DNA from 2 places in the Brevibacillus sp. genome. Region 2 is predicted to be linked to the other one. Evidence: a T-box and tRNA genes for the amino acid it is inferred to sense, from the RefSeq annotation. Region 2 holds a T-box; the other holds one or more tRNA genes.
What was found. A T-box is a leader RNA that pairs with one kind of tRNA and senses whether it is charged. The one in region 2 lies ahead of serS (serine--tRNA ligase), so its partner is inferred to be a tRNA-Ser.
Positions count from the first base shown of each region.

Region 1: it has a tRNA-Ser gene. The T-box ahead of serS (serine--tRNA ligase) is inferred to sense a tRNA for this amino acid. The anticodon was not compared.

Region 1 covers NZ_DOTK01000079.1:287,794-295,736, reverse strand. Annotated here, with positions in the region: gene DEP07_RS24785 (peptidase) at 1-629, shown strand, start outside; gene DEP07_RS24780 (aldehyde dehydrogenase family protein) at 796-2,214, shown strand; tRNA gene DEP07_RS24775 (tRNA-Ser) at 2,289-2,377, shown strand; gene DEP07_RS24770 (acyl-CoA synthetase) at 2,712-4,280, shown strand; gene DEP07_RS24765 (exo-beta-N-acetylmuramidase NamZ domain-containing protein) at 4,678-6,810, opposite strand; gene DEP07_RS24760 (copper amine oxidase N-terminal domain-containing protein) at 7,067-7,873, shown strand; gene DEP07_RS24755 (sporulation protein) at 7,939-7,943, shown strand, end outside.
Region 2 covers NZ_DOTK01000069.1:35,376-43,318, reverse strand. Annotated here, with positions in the region: gene guaB (IMP dehydrogenase) at 1-180, shown strand, start outside; gene DEP07_RS21105 (hypothetical protein) at 270-722, opposite strand; gene DEP07_RS21100 (D-alanyl-D-alanine carboxypeptidase family protein) at 925-2,232, shown strand; gene pdxS (pyridoxal 5'-phosphate synthase lyase subunit PdxS) at 2,342-3,226, shown strand; gene pdxT (pyridoxal 5'-phosphate synthase glutaminase subunit PdxT) at 3,237-3,812, shown strand; T-box leader at 3,951-4,171, shown strand; gene serS (serine--tRNA ligase) at 4,221-5,501, shown strand; gene aceB (malate synthase A) at 5,992-7,599, shown strand; gene aceA (isocitrate lyase) at 7,633-7,943, shown strand, end outside.

The DNA of each region.
Region 1 (7,943 bases), on a different contig from region 2:
ATGGCGGCACCCGCTACGAAGGAGTCAGTGCCATCGAAAAGAGCATGCTCGTCGTGCAGGCGATTGGCCGTCTGGAAAAAGAGCGTAACGATCGTCTCGATGATCCGCTGTACGCCAAGCTGCCGATTCCGATACCGATCAACATCGGGGTCATTGAAGGCGGAAAATGGCCGTCGTCTGTCGCGGATCTCGTCAAGCTGGAAGGCAGGATGGGAGTCGCTCCCGGCGAGCAGATGGAGGATGCCAAGGCAGAAATGGAAGCGGCTTTGCAGCGTCTGGCAGAAGTCGATCCGTGGTTTGCGGAGCAGCCAGTCGAGCTGGAATGGTACGGCGCGCGTTGGGTGCCGGGGGATGTCGCACAGGATCATCCGCTCATGGACATTTTGCAGGACAAGTTTGCGGCCGTGACGGGCGAGCGTGCCATTGTGGAAGCATCTCCGTGGGGGACAGACGGCGGCTTGTTGACGGCTTTGGCCGATACGCCTGCTATCGTCGTGGGACCTGGCGTTACACAAGTAGCGCACTATCGGGACGAGTACATCGTTTTGGATGACGTCTTCCGCTGCGCGGAAATTTTTGCTTTGACTCTGCTCGACTGGTGCGGGGTAGCCGAAGGGCCAGCGCAGTAAGGAAGCCGCAGCGTCTTTTTCTAGGGCGCTTTTAAGCTACTTGAGATGGTAATTGTGAAAAAAAGGAAAAAGTTTGAGCGCAGGACAAGGAAGCGCCGTCTGCTCTGGAGAATGATTGGGAGAGGCTTTGAGAGATCCAATCGTGTCAGGGACGGAGGAGACGGCGATGAGAAGAGCGTGTTTTATCGGGGGAAAGTGGATACCTATGGCAGACCATGCCCCGTTGTATTCGCCTTGTACAGGTCAGGTGATCGCACACATTCCCCAGGCGGATGCTGTGGCAGTAGAGCGGGCGATTGCAGCGGCCGAAGAAGCTACAACCCCCATGCGCCGCATGCCAGCTTACCAGCGTGCAGCCATTCTGGAGAAAATCGCCATCCTGTTGGATGAGCGAATGGAGGAAGCTGCCCGGATCGTCGCGCTGGAAGCGGGAAAACCGATTCGGACAGCGCGCGGCGAAATCATCCGCACGGTGCAGACGTACAGGTTTGCAGCGGAAGAAGCCAAGCGGCTGCACGGGGAAACGATTCCGCTGGACGCTGCTATCGGTGGCGAAGGCCGTCTCGCTTACACGGTGCGCGAGCCTCTGGGAGTCGTGGGCGCGATCACGCCGTTTCCTTTTCCGTTCAATTCCATAGCGCACAAGGTCGGGCCTGCGCTCGCTGCTGGCAATACAGTCGTATTGAAGCCAGCTTCGCAGACCCCGATCAGTGCGCTTTTTCTCGCTGAGCTGGCAGAGCAGGCTGGACTCCCGGCAGGAGCGTTAAACGTCGTCACAGGCAGCGCAGAGGTCGTGGGCCACAAGCTGGTTACCGACCCGCGAGTTCGCGCCGTGACCTTTTCCGGAAGCCCTGAAGTGGGCGTCGAGGTGCGCAATCGGGCGGGCTTGAAAAAAGTAATCTTGGAACTGGGCGCCAATTCTGCGGTCATCGTCGACCGCGATACGCCGCTGGACGAGGTCGTTTTGCGCTGCTTGTTCGGGGCTTTTGCTTATTCTGGTCAAGTGTGTGTGTCTGTGCAACGAATTTATGTTGTGACGGACATCTATGACGAATTTGTCCGCCGCTTTGTGGAACAGACGGTGGCGTTGCGCGGGGGAGATTCGCTGGAAGAAGAAGCGGACTTTTCCGCCATGGTCCATCCGAAGCAGACAGAGCGCGTGCTTGCCTGGATCGGGGAAGCGCTCGACCAAGGGGCGAAGCTCGCCTGCGGCGGCGAACTGATGGGGCGGATGCTTTTGCCGACCGTCCTGACGCATGTGCCGCGGGAGGCAAAGATTGCCCGCGAGGAAGTATTCGGGCCTGTCGTCATGATCAATCCGGTACAGTCGGTCCAGCAGGCGATCAGGCTGGTCAATGATTCGCGGTACGGCTTGCAGGCGGGGGTTTACACGAACAATTTGTCACTGGCGTTGGAAGCGGCGGACGAGCTTAGAGTGGGCGGGGTTATCATCAATGACATCCCGACGTTCCGGGTGGATCACATGCCGTTTGGCGGCGTGAAGGAGAGCGGGCTGGGACGGGAAGGTGTCGCGTGCGCCGTCGAGGAACTGAGCGAGTTGAAGCTCGTCGTCGTCAAGCGGTAAAGCGGTAGGCCCGCTTCTGCCGACGCTTGCAAGCGGTCTTGCAGCTGTGCTATAGTTAAACCAGCTATTGATGCGGAGGGATACCGAAGTGGTCATAACGGGGCGGTCTTGAAAACCGTTAGAGTGCAAGCTCACGCGGGTTCGAATCCTGCTCCCTCCGCCACCATGCTTTCATTACCCCGAATAGGGCACGAAGATCTCTTTCGTTTAAAGAGGTCTTTTTTATTTCAGCAAAATGCAAGCGTGTGCTCCGACGCCGAAGCTGCCCATTCCAGCACGCACCGTTTTTTTCCTCAAAATCCAGAAGAACCAATATCGAAGAGCGGCCCGTTTTAAGATATGCTGTACACAAGGACTCGAATGTTTCTTGGGGCCTGCGGCAGCTTCAATAATGCAGAGGGAGCTGCCGTCTTTTTTTGCTATTAAAAGTCAGAAAATAAACATAACACAGAAAATTGAGATATAATAAGGGGGAATACGGTGAGGGAGGGTTTGTGATGATGGAAGCCCAACGAGTAAGAAGAAATACGCTTGGCGATATTTTGCGACGAAGCAGGCTGCGCTACCCCGAGAAGATTGCCTTGCAATTTGAGGAAGAGGTACTTACATACACGAAGTTGGATCAACTTGTCAATCAGGCTGCGCACACCTTCCTCGCCAAAGGATTGCAAAAAGGGGAGCGAGTGGCGGTTCTGTCCAGAAACTCCATGGACTTTGTCATCCTCAACTTTGCGCTGGCCAAAGCGGGGCTGATTATGGTGCCGATCAACTTCATGCTGCATACAAACGATGTGGCTTTTATTTTCGGACATGCAGAGGTGAGCGCCTGCTTTGTGGCTCCGGAATTTCTCACGGTCGCCAAGGAAGCGCTCGAATCGGCAAACTTATCGCCCAAGCTTTTGTCGCTGATCTCCAGGCCAGCGGTGCAGGAAGGAGAGTGGGTGCCGTTTCGCCCGCTGATTGAGGGCGCCAGTACGGAAGAGCCGGAGCTGGAGCTGGCCGACGAGGATGTCGCCCACATTTTGTACACGAGCGGCACGGAATCGAGGCCAAAAGGAGTCATGCTGACGCACAGCAGCATTCTTTCGGAATACGTCAGCACGATTATAGAAGGAAATATGTCGCACGATGATGTAGCTGTGCACGCGCTTCCTTTGTTCCATAGCGCGCAGCTGCACTGCTTCCTCGGGCCGTATGTATATCTGGGTGGCACCGGCATTATTTTGGAGCAAGCGACGCCAGGCTTGATGCTTCAGGTCGTAGAGAGCCACCAGGCGACACAGCTTTTTTGCCCGCCGACTGTTTGGATTGCCTTGCTCCGCTCTCCCGAGTTTTCGTCGCGGAACTTGTCTTCGCTGCAAAAATGTTACTACGGCGCGGCGATCATGCCTGTAGAAGTGTTGAAGGAGCTGGGAACGCGTCTGCCCAATGCGCAATTTTACAACTTCTACGGACAGACCGAGGTAGCTCCGCTGGCGACAGTATTGCAGCCGAAGGACCAGATTCGCAAAGCGGGATCGGCTGGCAAGCCTGCGCTCAATGTAGAGACAAAAATTGTCGATGACGATGGCGTCGAGGTGCCCAGAGGCTGCGTTGGCGAGATTGTTCATCGAACGAGCCATGCGATGATCGGTTATTTCCGCGACGAAGAAAAGACGCAGGCAGCTTTTCTCGGCGGCTGGTTCCACAGCGGCGACTTGGGGATTATGGATGAAGAAGGCTATATTACTGTCGTCGACCGGAAAAAGGACATGATCAAATCAGGCGGGGAAAATGTAGCGAGCAGGGAAGTCGAGGAGCTGATCTACCAGCACCCGAAAGTATCGGAAGTAGCTGTAATCGGCATTCCCCATCCGTACTGGATCGAGGCTGTGGCGGCAGTCGTGGTGCCAAAGGCAGGCGAGACTGTGTCGGAAGAAGAAATGCTCGCCTTTTGCAAAGAGCACCTCGCCTCGTTCAAGGCACCGAAGTATGTCTTTATCACGGACACGCTCCCGCGCAACCCGAGCGGGAAAATATTAAAGCGTGAACTGCGTCTGCGCTACGACACGCTGCCGACTTCGTAAGTCGTTTGGGGGACAACAGGGGCTGGTTCGCTACTGCGGACAAAAGCCCGGCTCGATACATGGCTGGTTCGCCGCTGCGAACAAAAGCCTAGCTCGATGCAAGGGCTAGTCCGCCCCTGTGAACAAAAGCCTAGCTCGATGCAAGGGCTGGTTCGCCCCTGTGAACAAAAGCCTAGCTCGATGCAAGGGCTAGTCCGCCCTTGTGAACAAAAGCCTAACTCGATGCAAGGGCTGGTTCGCCCCTGTGAACAAAAGCCTAACTCGATGCATGAGCTGGTCTGCTGCTACAAACAAAAGCCCGTCCCGATGCAAGGGCAAGGGCTGACCCACCCTCCCAACAAAAACCCGCTCGATCACCGGATGTTTCGGCTGTCGGGCGGGTTTTTTTGCCTGTATCCTATTTCACATGAGACACAGTCGGCTGGTCAGGGTGGATTGCTTCAAAGCGGTAGCCTTTTGCTTTCAAAAAGGCGATTACTTCAGGCAGCGCCTGGGCCGTAGGTGTTTTCGTGCTCGCATCGTGCATGAGCACGACAATTTCTTTTTGGGCCTTTACTTGCGCCTTGACATTGGCGAGAGCTTGCTGGGCTGTATATTTATTGCTGCGGGCGTCGCCGTTGGTCACATTCCAGTCGATGAACGTATAGCCTCTTTTGTTCGCTTCGGCTTTAATGGCGTTCATGACAGGCGCTTGCTTGCTGTATCGTTTCGTATCCTGGTATTTGAGGCTGACGGTGTTGGTGCTGCCGCCCGGATAGCGGAACAGGACGGGCTTGACTCCCGTTGCTTTTTCGATCAGCTGGTTGCCTTTTTCCAGATCGGCAAAAAAGGCTTCCATGCTTTTGTACACAATCTTGTAGTCATGCGAGTACGTATGACCACCGATAGCATGGCCTTCTGCCACAATTCGTTTCAGGATCGCTTCGTGGCCGGGCACATTTCTTCCGACGATGAAGAAAGTAGCTTTGACCTGATTTTTTTTCAGCGTATCCAAAATTTGCGGTGTTACCGGAGAAGGGCCATCGTCAAAAGTCAAATACGCGATCTTGTCGCCAGGCTTTGGTGCAGGGACTGCTGGCGGCTTCTGCGCTGGTGCAGGCGGCTTTGGTGCCGGATCTGCAGGCTTGGGAGCCGGAGTGTTCGTACCAGGCGGCTTGACAGGCTCTGGCGTGCTTGGAGCCGGAGTGTTCGTACCAGGTGGCTTGGCAGGCTCTGGAATGCTTGGAGCTGGTGGCGTAACGGTTCCAGGCTTGCCAGCAGGCGGTGCAGGTGGAACAGGTGGTTTGGCCGGGACCGGAGCAGCGTACGGACTATGAATCGCTCCAGACGGCACGAACGGCGTCTCCCCATAGATTAAAAAGCTTTTGCGCAGCTCGACGAATTTGCCCAGCGCTTCTGCATAGGAAGCGACGATTTCTTGCGGGCTTTTGCCTTGGGCAAGCAATTGGGCGATTTTGCTGGTGCCCATGACTTGATCGAACATCGTGATTTCTTTCTCGGTGCTCTGTGGAACCGCAAACGGCTGAAGCTGTCGCGCGTAGGCAAGCGCGTACAGACCTGTGCGAACCGGATTGAAAACGCGCGAATCGTGGATGTGCAGGCGCACGCCGCCAGCGTTTTCCTTCTTCTCAGGGAGAAAAAGCACGCCAGGCAGCAAGCTGCCGTTCAACAAGTCGGCGAACTGGACGGAATCGATGCCTTCCGCGCCGATCCAGGCAAAGTTGTCCGCTTGCTTGACCGGTGTGCCTTCGCCGAGTCCGGTAGCCATGTACCCGTAGACGGACCTCAGGTCAGGAAGGTGCGGGGAGCTTGGCACCCATTTCAGCCCCGTATCGGGGTAGGTCATGCCGCGCGTGTAGCCTTCCATCGGAACGACATACAAATCAGCGCCGATCGAGCGGTTGAAGAACAGGGCAAGCTCGCCGATGGTCATCCCGTGAGCGAGAGGCAGCTCGTCGATGCCGATGAACGATTGATAAGGTTTTTCCAGGACTGGTCCCTCCACGATTGTGCCGCCAAGCGGATTCGGGCGATCGAGCACGACGATTCGTTTGCCTTGTTCCTTCGCCGCAGCCATGGCGTAGTGGAGTGTCGATATGTACGTATACGTTCGGGAGCCTGTATCTTGCAAGTCGACGAGCAAAGTGTCAAAATGCCCCATCATCTCCGGCGTCGGCTGGCGAGTCGAGCCGTACAAGCTGTAGACAGGAATCCCGTAAACCGGATGGGTGTAGCTCTTCGCCTGAGTGCCGACCTGCTCTTTGCCGTCCAGGCCATACTCCGGGGCGAAAAGAGCCGTGAGTTTGACAGAGCGGTCGCGCCGCAACAGGTCGATCGTGCTCGCTCCCTGACTGTTGATTCCGGTTTGATTCGTGATCAGCCCGACGTTTTTCCCCTCAATCAGCTGATGAAAGCGGTCAAACAACAAATCGCTTCCCAGTTGAACCGCAGTCGTATTGGCAGAACTGCCGCCGGGAGGGATCATGGTCAAGATCAATGCGAGGATAAGAAAAGGAATAAACTTTTTCATCATCATTGCCTCTTTCGAAAAAATACTGTCGTTTCTTGCTTCATTGTAACGCGTTTTGGGAGGAATATGGTTGTATTTTTGTAACAATTTGAAATTAGGTCAAAAGATAGAGGAATATCGTCGTTTTTTACCGTTTCCAGCGCTATCCTGCTTGTCCATTCAGTCCCTTCCTTCTACAATTAACAGTACGATCTTGGTGGGCTGATTCGAGGAATGCCTTGAAACGGTTGCTATCCTATAGTAGATTAAGAATCGTGTGAATCTTATTGGAAACGGAGTGGACATTTTGCTGAAAAAAATTACGTCATTCATGTTGGCTGTTGCCCTGGTGCCTATGGCGGCCTTTTCTGCTGCGGCAGCGCCTGCGCAAGCTGCCATCAAAGTCGAGTACAATAAAAAAGAGATTGTATTCCCGGATCAAAAGCCTGTGATCCGTGATAGCCGTACACTTGTACCGATTCGTCCCATTGCAGAGTCCCTCGGATTCAAAGTCGATTGGAATGAAAAAACAAGAACCGTGACCATCGATAAAGGCAACGATAACATTCGCCTCGTCGTAACGCAAAAAATTGCGAAGAAAAATGGACAAACCATCAATCTCGATGTGCCTGCGCAAATTGTCAACCAGCGCACGGTCGTGCCTGTTCGCTTTATCGCTGAAGCGCTGAGCTACAAAGTGGACTGGGACCCGGCTTCCCAAACAGTGCTCATTGCCGATCAGCAAACGACACAGCCAGGCCAGCCGCAAACTCCGCAACCGACAAAACCGACGACTGGCGAAGAGAAAAAGCCTGATCAGGTTGTCTTGATCAACGATGAAAGTGTTGTCGGAAAGACAAGCTCCCTTTTCCAGATCGGTCTGTACCAAGTAACCGGAAAAGTGGACCCGAAATCTGAGGTTATTGTAGTCATCGGCGATGAGTCGTATGAAGCGGAAGTAAAAGCAGATGGCACGTTCGAATTTATTGGCGACGCTGAAGACGGCATCCGTCAATTTACGGTCAAAGCCGAGAAGGAAGGCAAGAAAGATACTTATGAAGGGGAATTTGTCTCCGTTGATTAAGGGAGCCACTTCCTGAGTAAGAACACCTCCTGCACACCACACTATGTGCAAGGAGGTGTTTTTTGTTGAA
Region 2 (7,943 bases):
GATGTGACCTACCAACTGATTGGCGGTTTGCGTGCAGGGATGGGTTACTGCGGAGCGAAGACGATCGAGGACTTGATCCAGAACTCCCAGTTTGTCCGGATCACGGGAGCCGGCTTGCGTGAAAGCCATCCACATGACGTGCAAATTACCAAGGAGTCACCGAACTACTCGATTTCTTAGTTTATAAGAAAATCCCCCCTTCTAGAAAGAAAGGGGGGTTATTTAATTTGTAGGCAAAAATTTAAAAACTGGTCGCAGTTAACGTACAGCTATCTTCTATAAATAGCGATTTCTCCGTCAGAGGCAATATTTCCTACTATCTTGAGGCGATAGTTCCCTGGGACGACAGATACTGGGTCGGTATAATCAGTATTGCCTTTTGGCGCAGTTAATCTTCCTAATTTAATTGTTTTCTCTACTTTTCCATTCTCGCTTAATTTTTCGATGTAAACTGTTACATCGCAGTTACTATTTGAAGCATCTAATCCAGCGTTAGCCTTTCCAAAGAGATGGAATGTGTCACGGCCAATATATGTACCTCCCTGTGTTACGCTGAAAGACCTCCAGTCAAGTTCAATGCCCATGGTACTAATATCCTTTTTAGTTTGCTGTTCCACTAGGGAATCGGTGTTCCTTTTTTCGACTGCGGCATGAGCAGAAACTGGATTCATAACAACCAAACCAAGAGCGAGTGAAGCAAAAGTGTATAAAACCTTATTCACGAGATAAGCCTCCTTAAATATTGAATATATTACCATATATACCGTAATATAATTTAATTTCAATTATATTTTATATATCCAATCAATTACCTACTAATGAGTCTATCTGGACTTCAATGAGATCGTAATGGTATGTTAAACTTACACTTGGTGCTCAATTACCGTATGAATTTATGACAGAATTGGAGAGTGAGAAGAAACTATGAAGCGAACAACATGGAAAAAGCGACTGACAGGTCTGATCCTTTCTCTCGCAGTGTTTGCAACCGCAATGGGAGGAGCGGCGACGAAGGCCGATGCAGCACCTGCAGCCGATCTACAACTGGCAGCGAAATCTGCCATTCTATTAGAGGCATCAACAGGAAAAATATTGTACAGTATGAATCCAGATGCCTCACTGCCACCTGCCAGCATGAGTAAGATGATGGCGGAATACCTGGTGCAAGAAGCAATCAAGGAGAAGAAAATCAGCTGGGATGAGAAGGTGCCCGTAAGTGAGTATGCCTTCTATGTGGCAAGAATCTCCGATACGTCTGGCGTATACCTAAATCTAGGTGAGTCCTTCACAGTCAGAGAGCTGTACAATGCGATGGCTGTCGTTTCTGCTAATGACGCAACTGTACTGCTTGCTGAAAAGATTGCGGGCAGTGAAGCAAACTTCGTGCAGATGATGAACAAGAAGGCTGCAGAGTTTGGTATGAAAAACACGTCTTTCGTAACATCTAGCGGTTTGCCAGCCAACGAGTTGGGACCATATTCCGTTAAGACAGATCAAGTGGAAAACCTGATGTCTGCTCGTGATTCGGCCATCCTCGCTAGAAACCTGATTCGTGATTTCCCAGAAGCTTTGGAAGTATCCAAGATCCCACGGTTTACGTTCCGTCCCGGTTCTAAAAATGAGCTGAAAATGGCGAATAACAACTGGATGCTGCCTGATCTCCCGAATTACTATCAAGGTGTAGACGGATTAAAGACTGGTTATACCCAAGCAGCAGGCAATTGTTTTACTGGTACGGCCGTTCGTGATAACATGCGCTTGATTTCTGTTGTCATGGGAACAGACAGCAAAACAAAGCGCTTCGTAGAAACCAAAAAGCTTTACGACTACGGTTTCAGCAATTTCAAATTAACCAAGCAGTTGGACAAGAATGCTTCTGTAAAAGGCTTTGAAACTGCACCTGTAAAGAACGGGGTAGAACTGACAGTACCAGCAGTAACAGGCAGCGAAGTAAACGTACTGACCAAAATTGGCGGGGAAGCAAAATTCACCCCAACAGTTACCTTCCAAGACTTGAACGCGCCAATCAAGCAAGGCCAAGTAATCGGTAAGCTCGTACTGAAAGAAGAAGGGGCAAAAGACACCGATTACCTCCAGCCGGAAGACGCGGCAAAAGCAGGCGTGGATGTAGTGGCAAGCCAAGAGGTGGAAGAGGCGAGCTGGATTCGTTTGTTCTTCCGCAGCATCATTCAATTTTTCAGCAACTTGTTCAGTAGTGGAACAGGAAATTAAATAATAGTTGTTTTCCCCCTCATCTATCGTTTACAATGACGGTAACAAGGAACCATAACAGAGCATAACAGTTACGGTTCTGACTTCATGATGTAGGGGGAATTTTCATATGGTACAAGTAGGAACGTCCCGCGTAAAAAAAGGTATGGCTGAGATGCAAAAAGGCGGCGTTATCATGGACGTCGTAAATGCTGAGCAAGCAAAGATTGCTGAAGCTGCTGGCGCCGTAGCTGTTATGGCGCTGGAACGCGTACCTTCTGATATCCGTGCTGCTGGCGGAGTAGCCCGTATGGCTGATCTGGGCATTGTGGAGGAAGTTCTGAACGCTGTTTCTATCCCTGTTATGGCAAAAGCTCGTATCGGACATTTTGTCGAAGCCCGCGTACTGGAATCAATGGGTGTAGATTACCTGGATGAAAGTGAAGTTTTGACCCCAGCCGATGATTTGTACCACATCAACAAAAAAGACTTCACTGTGCCGTTCGTATGTGGTGCGCGTGATCTGGGCGAAGCGCTTCGCCGCATCGGAGAAGGAGCTTCCATGATCCGCACAAAAGGTGAGCCAGGGACCGGGAACATCGTAGAGGCAGTTCGCCATATGCGCACGATGATGGCTCAAATCCGCAAAGTGCAGGCGATGTCTTACGATGAGCTGATGGCAGAAGCGAAAAATCTCGGTGCTCCATACGAACTGCTGGAACAAGTACATCAAACTGGCAAACTGCCTGTCGTGAACTTCGCGGCTGGTGGCGTAGCTACCCCGGCAGATGCGGCACTGATGATGCAATTGGGCTCTGACGGCGTATTCGTCGGCTCAGGTATTTTCAAATCGGAAAATCCGGAAAAATTCGCGCGGGCAATTGTCGAGGCAACTACCCACTACACAGATTACGAGCTGATCGCACGCGTATCAAAAGGCTTGGGCAGTGCGATGACGGGAATCGAGATTTCCAAAATCCGCGAAGCTGATCGCATGCAAGAGCGCGGCTGGTAAGGTGAGTCAAATGAAAATCGGTGTACTCGCGCTGCAAGGGGCTGTGGCAGAACACTTGCGCATGCTGGAGGAAGCAGGGGCGACAGCCGTTCCTGTCAAAAAAGCAGAGGAACTCGCAGACCTCGACGGATTGGTTCTCCCAGGCGGAGAGAGCACGACGATCAGCAAGCTGATGCATAAGTACGGATTCATGGATGCGCTTCGTGAGTTCGGAAGCGCCGGAAAGCCAATCTTCGGCACTTGCGCGGGAGCGATTCTCTTGGCTAAGCAGATTCAGGGGCAGGATGAATGCCATCTGGGGCTGATGGATATCAAGGTGGAGCGGAACGCGTTTGGTCGGCAAAAGGAAAGCTTCGAGGTGACAATGCCTGTAGCTGGTGTCGGTGCAGATTACCCGGCAGTGTTTATCCGCGCTCCTTACATCGTAGAAGTCGGAGAAAATGCTGAGGTGCTTGCCAAGTACGATGAAAAGATCGTCGTTGCCCGAAACGGTCACTACCTGGCGGCTGCTTTTCACCCGGAATTGACCGAAGATGCACGGCTGCACAAATATTTCCTCGAAATGGTCAAAGAGTACAGAAGCTAAAGCCCACCAATAAACATCCTCGAAAGAAGATCGGCATGAACAAGATGCCGGTCTTTTTTTGTATGAAGATCATCGCGGAGTAGCCTTTACATACGTATAGAACCTGTAGTACAGTTAACAATAGAAGTATGCATGAATGAGAATGCGATGATGAGAACAAGTACCTCATGAAGAATCTGGTGCAGAGAGTCGGTGGTGGGTGCAAACCGATCCGGTCTGTGGGGGAATCCATCTCGGAGTGGCAAAGGAATGAACTTTGTCCGGAACCGTCCCGTTACGACGGATTGAGTGGATACATGTGCAGTCTTGGCGTGTATCAACGAGGGTGGCAACGCGGGTATACAACACTCGTCCCTTATGGGGACGGGTGTTTTTTGCATTTTATTATCGATTCGGAGGGATTCGAACATGTTGGACGTAAAAGTATTGCGTCAGGATTTGGAAGAAGTAAAACGCCGTTTGGCGCATCGCAACGAAGATATTTCCGCTCTGGATCAGTTTGCAGAAGTGGACGAAAAACGCCGTCAAGTCATTCAGGAAGCGGAAGCTCTGAAAAATAAACGCAACACGGTATCTGAGCAAGTAGCCGTCATGAAACGGAACAAAGAGAACGCCGACCATTTGATCGCGGAAATGAAAGAAGTAAACGAGCGCATCAAAGCGTTGGATGAGGAACTGCGTGGGCTGGATGAACAGCAAGAACTGATTTTGCTGAGCTTGCCTAACCTGCCACATGAAAGCACACCAATTGGTACTTCGGAAGATGACAACGTGGTGGCTTGGACGTGGGGCGAGCCTCGCAACTTTGGTTTTGAGGCGAAACCACACTGGGAAGTAGCCAGCAAGGCAGGGATTCTCGATTTTGAAACGGCAGCGAAGGTAACCGGAAGCCGCTTTGTCTTTTACAAAGGACTGGGAGCGCGTCTGGAGCGGGCGTTGATGAACTTCATGATGGATCTCCATTCCAATGAACACGGATATGAAGAAGTCATCCCGCCATTCATCGTGAACCGCGCGAGCATGACCGGAACCGGACAATTGCCTAAGTTTGAAGAAGATGCTTTTAAACTGGAAGGTCCGGATTACTTCCTGATTCCTACCGCAGAGGTGCCAGTGACGAACATGCACCGCGACGAAATCATGGATGGAGCAGACTTGCCGAAATACTATACGGCGTTCAGTGCTTGTTTCCGTTCGGAAGCAGGTTCGGCAGGGCGCGACACGCGCGGTCTGATTCGTCAGCACCAATTCAACAAAGTCGAGCTGGTGAAGTTCGTCAAACCGGAAGATTCCTACGATGAGCTGGATAAACTGGTGAAAAATGCGGAGAAGGTGTTGCAGCTGCTTGGACTGCCATACCGCGTGCTGAGCATGTGTACCGGAGATCTCGGATTTACTGCGGCGAAGAAATTCGACTTGGAAGTTTGGATTCCAAGCTACAATACGTACCGGGAAATCTCGTCGTGCTCGAACTTCGAGGACTTCCAGGCTCGCCGTGCCAATATCCGTTTCCGCCGCGATACAAAATCGAAGCCGGAATTTGTGCACACTTTGAACGGATCGGGTCTTGCGATCGGCCGTACAGTAGCAGCCATTTTGGAGAACTACCAGGAACAAGACGGTTCCATCACCATTCCGGAAGTTTTGCGTCCGTATATGGGTGGAGTAGAAAAAATCTCCCCGAAATAAGCGAGCAAAGAAACGCATAAAAGCATATGGAAAAGCAAAGCAGCCTTCTGATTCTGACGGGTCAGGGGCTGCTTTGTTTTTGCCAAAAAGAGCTGTAAATCAAGGACAAGGGCATGTTTTGATAAAATGTGTTCTAATACAGTGTGATTTTTTTGAAAATTGTGTTGCGCTGTATTAGTGTCTGTTATATAATAAAAACAAATTTAAAGAATATTGTTTTAATACAGATATGGAGGGAAAGAAAATGGACTGCTATCGGTGTGAAGGAAACGGCGAACAAAATTGCCCAAGATGTGGAGGCGTTGGTCACGATGACAACGGAGCGGCTTGCCATCATTGTTTGGGAGATGGGCATGTGAGTTGCAGTCATTGCAGCGGCAGCGGATATCAGGATTAGATCATTTTTTTTGCACCCACTGTACTATAATAACTTTTCGAAAACGAATCTGTACCATAATAATTCGGACGTTATCAAGGATGGTGACCAGTTTTGACTACGATTCCAACTAATCCATATCCGCTGGAGATTCAGATCACTGGCGAGATGCATTCCGGCTATCAGGAAATCCTCACGCCAGAGGCGGTTCAATTTGTGATCAAGCTGGAACAAAAGTTTGGCGACAGACGGCAGCAACTGCTTGCCGATCGCAAGGAACGTCAGCTGAAAATTGATGCGGGACAACTGCCTGACTTTTTGCCGGAAACAGCCGAGATTCGCAACGGAGATTGGACGGTTGCTCCACTGCCGCATGATCTTTTGGATCGAAGAGTGGAGATCACCGGGCCATCTGGCGACCGCAAAATGGTGATCAATGCGCTGAACTCAGGCGCTCGCATGTTCATGGCCGATTTTGAAGATGCCAATTCGCCTACATGGGAAAACTCGATCCAGGGACAGATCAACATGAAGGACGCGGTTCGCCGCAACATATCATACACCAGCCCGGAAGGAAAACAGTACACCCTGAATGAGAAGACGGCTGTATTGATCGTACGGCCGCGTGGCTGGCACCTCGATGAAAAACACATACTCCTTGACCAACAGCCGATTTCCGGCAGCCTGCTCGACTTTGGGCTTTATTTTTACCACAACGTCGATGCTTTGATCGCGAACAAGACGGCCCCGTATTTTTACTTGCCGAAGCTGGAAAGCCATCTGGAAGCGCGCCTCTGGAACGATGTGTTTGTTTTCGCCCAGGAAGAACTGAATATTCCGCGGGGGACGATTCGTGCGACGGTGCTGATCGAAACGATTCTCGCTGCTTTTGAAATGGATGAAATTTTGTATGAGCTGCGCGAGCACAGTGCGGGATTGAACTGCGGGCGTTGGGATTACATTTTCAGCTACATTAAAAAGCTGCGCAATAGCCCGGATGTCATTACGCCTGACCGGGCACAAGTGACGATGACGGTTCCGTTCATGAAAGCCTACACCACTTTGGCGGTGAAGACTTGCCACAAACGCCAGGCACCTTGCATTGGCGGAATGGCAGCGCAAATTCCGGTGAAAAACGACCCGGTCAAAAATGAAGAAGCGATTGCCAAAGTACGTGCCGACAAAGAGCGGGAAGCATACGACGGGCACGATGGTACATGGGTAGCTCATCCGGCATTGGTGCCAGTTGCCATGGAGGTTTTCAATCGTTTGATGAGAGAACCGAACCAGATCTGGTATAAGCGCGAGGACGTGCAGGTGCAGGCAAGCGACCTTCTGGCTGTACCCGAAGGCACGATCACAGAGGAAGGCGTTCGTACCAACATCAGTGTCGGGTTGCAATATATCGAGGCATGGCTTCGTGGCTTTGGGGCTGTTCCGATCCACAATCTGATGGAGGATGCGGCGACGGCAGAAATCTCCCGTGCACAAGTATGGCACTGGATTCGTCATCGACATGGCGTTCTTCAGGATGGCAGAAAGATCACGGAAGGCTTGGTGAAACAGTGGCTGAGCGAAGAATTGCAAGCGTTGAAACAAGCGATTGGCCAGGAGCGTTATGAAAACAGCAAATTCCAGGTCGCGGGCGAGCTTTTCTTGCGGCTGGTGACGGAAGACGATTTTGAAGATTTTCTGACTGTGCCGGGCTATCGCTATCTCTAAATAAAACAATAAAAATGGGTGGGGGAAACGAAAATGAGCAAACAAACAAAACAGGAAGCTATTCAACAGATCGAGCAAAGCTGGCAGGGCGAGCGTTTTCAAGGGATTACCCGGACGTACACGGCGGAAGACGTTTTCCGGCTGCGTGGTTCGGTTCAAATCGAGCACACACTGGCTCGTCTCGGAGCGGAGCGGCTGTGGAACTTGCTGAATACAGAGCATCATATCAAGGCGCTGGGGGCATTGACCGGGAATCAGGCGATTCAACAGGTAAAGGCCGGCTTGAAAGCCATTTACCTGAGCGGCTGGCAAGTAGCGGCTGACGCGAACCTTTCCGGACAAAT